2 linked regions of the Prochlorococcus marinus subsp. marinus str. CCMP1375 genome follow. Each later gene encodes a partner of the first gene's protein in a complex. Links are inferred from orthologs where the notes say so. Each region holds a gene or a part of one and is shown on either strand. Other genes may lie near its edges.

Evidence for each region. The genes of interacting proteins can lie anywhere in the genome.
Region 2: the proteins of mrdA (region 1) and rodA are in contact, whole or in part, in a crystal structure (PDB 6PL5), measured with the Thermus thermophilus proteins. The link is inferred for Prochlorococcus marinus subsp. marinus str. CCMP1375 from one-to-one orthologs. Residues at the interface, in WP_223903432.1 of Thermus thermophilus: Arg4, Ile5, His6, Leu8, Ala9, Phe12, Ala15, Leu16, Leu19, Gly20, Arg22, Ala23, Trp24, Leu26, Gln27, Val28, Tyr31, Tyr34, Leu36, Leu43, Thr45, Asp47, Lys156, Gln157, Gly158, Ser160, Val184, Leu201, Glu202; in WP_223903423.1 of Thermus thermophilus: Phe161, Val165, Phe168, Val169, Leu172, Pro198, Tyr199, Glu202, Tyr211, Arg212, Asp213, Gln220, Val221, Gln223, Ser224, Ile226, Ala227, Ile228, Gly229, Ser230, Gly266, Phe267, Val270, Leu274, Tyr277, Gly278, Leu281, Phe285, Leu289, Arg297.

Annotation. Positions count from the first base shown.
Region 1 is NC_005042.1:38,561-41,998, forward strand. What follows is about bases 58-3,002. They hold mrdA (penicillin-binding protein 2), read left to right. Parts: upstream 58-608; coding sequence 609-2,396; downstream 2,397-3,002. Other genes in these bases: PRO_RS00200 (membrane protein), read left to right, coding at 58-209; PRO_RS00205 (hypothetical protein), read left to right, coding at 258-578; PRO_RS00215 (hypothetical protein), read right to left, coding at 2,416-2,649; PRO_RS00220 (NAD(P)H-dependent oxidoreductase), read right to left, coding at 2,853-3,002. Also shown: more of PRO_RS00200, read left to right, coding at 1-57; more of PRO_RS00220, read right to left, coding at 3,003-3,386; PRO_RS00225 (diflavin flavoprotein), read right to left, coding at 3,433-3,438. UniProt on the Escherichia coli protein: Catalyzes cross-linking of the peptidoglycan cell wall. Responsible for the determination of the rod shape of the cell. Is probably required for lateral peptidoglycan synthesis and maintenance of the correct diameter during lateral and centripetal growth.
Region 2 is NC_005042.1:1,587,158-1,590,649, reverse strand. Bases 61-3,059 are described here. They hold rodA (rod shape-determining protein RodA), read left to right. Parts: upstream 61-919; coding sequence 920-2,200; downstream 2,201-3,059. Other genes in these bases: PRO_RS08520 (sensor histidine kinase), read left to right, coding at 2,200-3,059; PRO_RS08530 (Mrp/NBP35 family ATP-binding protein), read left to right, coding at 61-919. In the rest of the region: more of PRO_RS08530, read left to right, coding at 1-60; more of PRO_RS08520, read left to right, coding at 3,060-3,492. UniProt on the Escherichia coli protein: Peptidoglycan polymerase that is essential for cell wall elongation. Also required for the maintenance of the rod cell shape. Functions probably in conjunction with the penicillin-binding protein 2 (mrdA).

The DNA of each region.
Region 1 (3,438 bases):
AACTGGAAAATCAAGAGAAGCAACGTTTTGCAAGAGAGCGCTTTTTGAGAGAATGGAAAGAATGGTTCATACTTGAAACTACTCAAAAAGCACTTTTGCCTTTTGTGGCTATTTGCTTTCTTGCAGTCTTTGGAGGTTGGTCCTTGGGTTTTTCTAGCAATAGCTGTACACCATATTTTTCATCTACAAATAACACAGTAATCAAGTAGCCTTTATTTATGGCTCAAAATAGATTTCAAAATATTCACCTTTCTTTGATGGAAGATTTCCTTCCAGTTGGAATGGCTTTCATAGAAAGAGTTCAGAAAGGAGGACTGGCAAAAGTAATCGATGGAGTTACTTCTAGTGATGATCCAATACAAACGTTTAGGGGTGAAGGCTCTTCAGCTGCTCAGTTAATTAGAGAAAAGCTAGATGAGTTTGTTCCTGGTTTAGGAAATCCTGCTCTGGAAGTTAAAGTTTCTACAAATACTTATGAAGAAAATGATGATACTTTAGTACAAATATTGAGTAGAATAGAGGATAGAGTTGATAAAATAAATTCTTGTTTAGAGAATTCTATAGATATTAAATATTAAATGCTTTATTAAGTTTAATTTTTCAATATAATGAATGTAAAGAACGATAAGAAAAGTAATTTTACAAATCAAAGTAACACTCTTGTTCTAATTATTGGGGTAATTTTTTCTTTAATTTCAGGAAGATTATTTTGGTTGCAAATTATTAAAGGCTCATTTTATAGAACGCTTTCAGATCAGAATCGTATTCGCTTAGTATCTAATCCACCTATTAGAGGAACAATAAGTGATGCAAAAGGTAATTTATTAGTAGATAATAAGCTTAGATTTGCTTTAATAGCTCAGCCTCATTTAATTGCAAAAGATAAATGGCCTAAGTTGCTCAAAAGACTTTCCAGGATACTAGAAACAGATAGAAACTCTCTCGACAATTTATACAGAGAAGGCGTTAAATATAATGATTTTAGTATTACTTTGCTTAGTAATATGACTAAGAAACAGGTTTTACGGTTTCAAGAACAGCAATCAACAATTGATGGAGTAAATGTTAGTATTGATTTAATTCGACATTATCCTAATAAGAATTTCGCATCTCATGTTCTTGGCTATACTCAATTGATTACTCGCGATGAATATAAGAAACTTTCTAAACAAGGTTATAAGATTAAAGATGTTATCGGAAGGAGTGGATTAGAAGCAGCTTTTGAAAGTCATCTGCGAGGTGAATGGGGAGGAGAGATGTTAGAGGTTGATGCTTCTGGTCGCATTCAACGAAGTTTAGGTTTTAAACCTCCTAAACAAGGAAATAATTTAAAATTAACATTAGATTTTGAGCTACAGAAAGCTGCAGAAAAAGCTTTGACTGATAAAATTGCAGGAGCAATAGTTGTTTTAGATCCCAATACTGGCGCTATAAAGGCGATGGCTAGTAAGCCAAGCTTTGATCCTAATTTTTTTACTAAACCAATTAGAACACAAAAAGAATTTGAAAAGATTTTCTTATCTTCTAGCAAACCATTATTAAGCCGTGCTCTAAATGCGTATGACCCAGGTAGTACTTGGAAGATTGTTACTGGGATGGCTGGAATGGAAAGCGGAAAGTTTCAGCCAGATGTAATTTTGGAGACAGCTCCTTGTCTTCAATATGGAGGTCATTGCTTTCCTGAACATAATCGAAAAGGCTGGGGATCAATTGGCTATGAAGATGCATTTAGAGTTTCTAGTAATACATTTTTTTATCAAGTAGGGGTAGGAGTTGGAATTAAGGAATTACATAAAGCCGCATTGCAACTTGGCTTTAATACTCGTACTGGTATAGAAATTGCAGACGAGGAAAGCAAAGGTTTTGTTGGTACTGAAGAATGGGCTGCTAAAGGTAGGGGCTGGGGTAGAGCTGGTACAACACCTTGGATTCCTGAGGATATTGCCAGTGCATCAATAGGACAGGCTGTGGTTCAAGTTACACCACTACAATTAGCTAGAGCATATGCTGTTTTTGCAAATGGTGGATATTTAATTACTCCACATTTCGTTGATGGTGATATTGATTGGTTATCTTCAAAATATCGAAAAAAAGTAGATATTAAACCAACTACACTGAAAACAATTAGAGAAGGTCTTAAGAAGGTAGTAGAATCTGGTACTGGTAGAAGTTTGCGGTGGGATTTACCAACTTTGCCACCCTTGGCTGGTAAGACTGGAACAGCAGAAGATAGTAGTGGTGGGAAAGATCATGCATGGTTTGCCTGTTTTGCTCCTTATGAGTTAAGTGAAATTGTCATTGTTGCTTTTGCTCAAAATACCCCTGGCGGTGGTTCAGTACATGCCCTACCAATGGCTCAAAATATTCTCAAAATTTGGTATCAGAGCAAGCTTTAGGTTGTTTGAATATTTGGTCTTAAGCAGCTTTTAACTTTTCTTTTTTTTCATCAAGCTTGGCATCCAGTATTAGTTTTGCTTCAATTAAAGAACAGATTTCTGTTCTAAAAGGAAGTAAGACTAGGGGACTTCTTTCTGGTCTAATTAACCAACTTTTATTTTGTTGTTCTATAAGAAGAAAGCCTCTATAGCGAATTGCGCAATTTGATGCTCGAAAATATGTCATTTGCTTGGCTGTGGTTGGCAAAACCATTCCATTAATTCACACCACATATCTAGTGTACCAATGAAAGAAAAACCTATCCTTATTGTTTCAAAATAGAATCAATAGTTGCTTGTAATTTCGCTAAATGCTTGTCTAGCAGCCATGTTCGATCATCTTATTCATTATGAATTCAATATTTGTAGAAAAGGGCTAATTGCTTTGGCTCACTATATATGGATGAGATGATTACTTTATGCCGGTTTAATTTTCAAAGGTTTCATTTGCAGTAATCTATCTAATATGTCTGTTATTGACGTATCTTGAGCGGGTGCCTTGTTATTGCTAGCTAATTGACGTCCAAGGACCTGAGCTCCTAAATGACTAAATTGTATACGCATGGATATTAATACTTCCATGCAGCCACCACCTGAGACACTAGCCATTGCAATGGGACGTCCGTTAAATAATTTGCGGAAATCTTTTTCTTGAACAGAAAGCCACGCAATTGCGTTGGTTAGTACTGGTGGTATTGAGCCGTTATACTCTGGCGCACAAACGACCCAATGGGAAATAGAAATCATTTCAGAATGAAGGAGTGTGATGGCAGATGGAATCCCTAATTCAGAATGCCTTTTTGGACTGAAGAGAGGTAACTCCAGACTTGTAAGATCTATCAATGTGGAATTGACCCCCATTTGTTCTGCTAAAACAACAAAACGTTTTGCAAGTTTTAAGTTTTCACCATCACTAGCAGTGATGATCAATACTTTGTTCTCTGAATTCATTAGATTGATTTAAAGCATCCTTAGGTAGGTATATCAGATTTTGCCATTAATA
Region 2 (3,492 bases), 1.5 Mb from region 1 along the record:
TCGAATAGCTGCTGAGGCAAAAAGAATTGTTGAGAGTTATAGAGAAATCTCTGAATTGCAGATTGAATTAAGCAATGCCAATGGTCAATCAGAAATTGGTAATGCTGGGCATGGTCAAGTCTCCTCTCTTCAGAAAATTCCTGGAGTTAAGAATGTAATTGCAGTTAGCAGTGGGAAAGGAGGAGTAGGTAAAAGTACCGTTGCAGTAAATCTTGCTTGTGGACTTTCTCAAAAAGGATATAGCGTGGGTTTACTTGATGCAGATATATATGGTCCAAATACGCCAATTATGCTTGGAGTATCAGATAAAACTCCAGAAGTTCAAGGTAGTGGAGCTGAACAGAAAATTATTCCAATTGAGAGCTTTGGAATTTCCATGGTTTCTATGGGATTGCTAATTGACGACAATCAACCAGTGATTTGGCGTGGACCAATGCTGAATGGGATTATTAGACAATTTCTCTATCAAGCTAGTTGGGGCGAAAAAGACTTTTTGGTAGTTGATCTTCCCCCTGGCACAGGAGATGCGCAGCTTTCGCTTGCTCAGGCTGTTCCGATGAGTGGCGTTTTAATAGTCACTACTCCTCAAAAAGTCTCATTGCAAGATTCACGCAGAGGCTTGGCTATGTTCAAGCAAATGAATGTTCCAATACTTGGAGTAATAGAAAATATGTCTAGTTTCATCCCCCCTGATCAGCCGGAGAGAGAATATGCAATATTTGGCACAGGTGGTGGACAAGTCTTATCGGAAGAAAACTCTGTACCTCTACTAGCAAAATTGCCTTTAGAAATGAATACTTCTAATGGGAATGAGGAAGATAAACCCATAGTTTTTCAATACCCAGATTCAAAAACTGCAAAGGCTTTTGAAAGACTAGCTCTTTCAGTTTTAGAAATTATTGAGACAAATTCAAATTAAATGCCTTCTATTGTTAATTCTTTTGCTCGACAGAGTAATCGATCAACAAAATTAGATTTCAGAAGAAAACAGTTAAATGATGCTGAATTAATTCTTTGGTTTGTTCCTTTAAGTTTAGTTGTTTTATCTAGTGTATTAATTGCAAGTACTCAAAGACAAGTATTTTATGGCAGTTGGTACCAGCATTTAATTACTGCAGTATTTGGGGGTTTTCTTGCATTAATTATTTCTCGATTGCATTTAGAAAGAATACGTAATTTTTTATTTCCTTTATACTTAATTACTATTTCTAGTCTTTTAGCTGTAAAACTTTTAGGTGTTTCTGCTTTAGGGGCACAACGCTGGCTCAGTATTGGAGGATTAAATATTCAGCCCTCTGAAATTGCAAAAATCTCTTTGATAATTATTCTTGCTTCTATACTTGAAAATCAAAAGTTTAATTCTCCAATACAATTATGGAGGCCTTTTGTAGTCATTTTAATACCTTGGTTTTTGGTTTTTATTCAACCTGATTTAGGCACGTCACTTGTTTTTGGAGCAGTCTTGTTGATTATGCTTTATTGGTCAGGTATGCCGTTGGAGTGGTTGTTATTATTTTTATCAGGAATTCTTACAGCTGTTTTAGTTGGAATATTTCATTGGGGACTTTTTTTATGGATTCCTTTCATGGGATTCTTGGCATATCGTTCATTGCCTAAAAAATATTTGAGTGCATTTTTAACAATGAGCACTTTAAGTGGAATAGCTATTTCTACACCTTGGCTTTGGATTAATGCCTTAAAGGATTATCAACGAGATCGACTCATATTATTTCTTGATCCAGGGAAAGATCCTCTTGGCGGAGGTTATCATTTAATTCAAAGTACTATAGGGATAGGGTCAGGAGGCCTTTTTGGAACCGGTTTATTACAAGGTCAATTGACTAAATTACGCTTTATTCCGGAACAACATACAGATTTTATTTTTAGTGCATTAGGAGAAGAAATAGGCTTTTTTGGAACAATGTTTGTATCAATTGCATTTTTGCTATTCATTTTTCGGCTATTGACTATTGCTAGAAATGCTTATACAAATTTTGAGTCTTTAATTGTTATTGGAATCGCTACTATGATTTTATTTCAAGTGGCAGTAAATATTTTTATGACCATTGGTCTTGGACCTATAACTGGTATTCCATTACCATTTATGAGTTATGGAAGAACAGCATTGATCGCTAGTTTTATTGGGTTAGGACTGTGTCTATCTGTATCTCGTAGAGCAAAATTATTTCATCGAAATTAGTGGTAAATACAGCTTCAATTAGTTCTATTCAGCAGCGTATGGCTCTTGGTGCACCTACTGGAAGCGTTGATGAGCAAATTGTTCGAAGACTGTGGTGGGCTGCATTGGATATTCTCCAAGAACAAATTTTGTTGCCTATGAACCTTGAGAAAGGACTCTGGCTTGCTTCACCTTTACCAGCTCTCTATGAGTCAAAATTATTGGCGCGATTGCAAGGATGGGTATGGGCTCCTGAGGAACTGTCGATGCTTAGTTCTCCTTACGCAGGCTTATTGCCTGCATCTACCAGGTCGATTCATCAGGGTAATGTTTCTGGCTCTAAGCATTTTAGGCGGTTGCCTTTACGTAAAAATGATGGACAAGATCCTTTGCTAATAATACTTACTCCTGAAGTGCAGATAGCTCTTGCTTTGCAAGGTGAACCAGGTAAAAGAAATTTAATTATGAGAAGTGATCCTGAAACTTTGACTGATGTATTAAATATTTTGGATCAAAGATTGAATCTAGAAGCTCCAGAACAAGCAAAGGAAATACGAGATTCTTTGGCAGATTTAGGCCAGTTAACCAGCAATGAAGATGTAGCAAAGGTTTTTTGGCCTCTTATTGCTTCTAGGTTGGCAGGTATTGCGCCTAGCTTAAATATTCAGACTTACCAGAATTCAGAGCAATTAGATCAACACGAGTCTCAACCTCCAGGAGAAATTTCATTATTAGAAGCTCTCACTCATGAAATTCGTACTCCTTTGGCAACTATTAGAACACTTATCCGGTCAATATTGCGAAGGGAGGATTTAGCTCCTACGGTTGTTTCTAGATTAAAAGAAATTGATGCAGAATGTACAGAGCAAATTGATAGATTTGGGTTGATTTTTAATGCTGTTGAGCTTGAAAGAAATCAAACTCAAAAGTCAGATTTAGCTAAAACGGATTTGGGGAATATTCTTGAAATATTATTTCCTGTTTGGGAACAACAATTGAATAGACGTGGAATTAAACTTCAATTAGATATAACACCAGACTTACCAGAGGTCCTGAGTGATCCTGAACGTCTTGAATTGATGTTGGGAGGATTAATTGATAGAAATACTAGAGGGATTCAAAATGGAGGGATTCTCTTGTTGGAATTGAGACCAGCAGGACAACGTCTAAAACTCAAAATCACCAGTAATTTCTCATATACAAAACAAAGGAATGAAAGCACTTTTGATCAAAATTCTGATCTTGGGACTGTATTAAGTTGGAACCCAAATACAGGAAGCCTTCAATTGACTCAAGCTGCTACTCAAAGATTA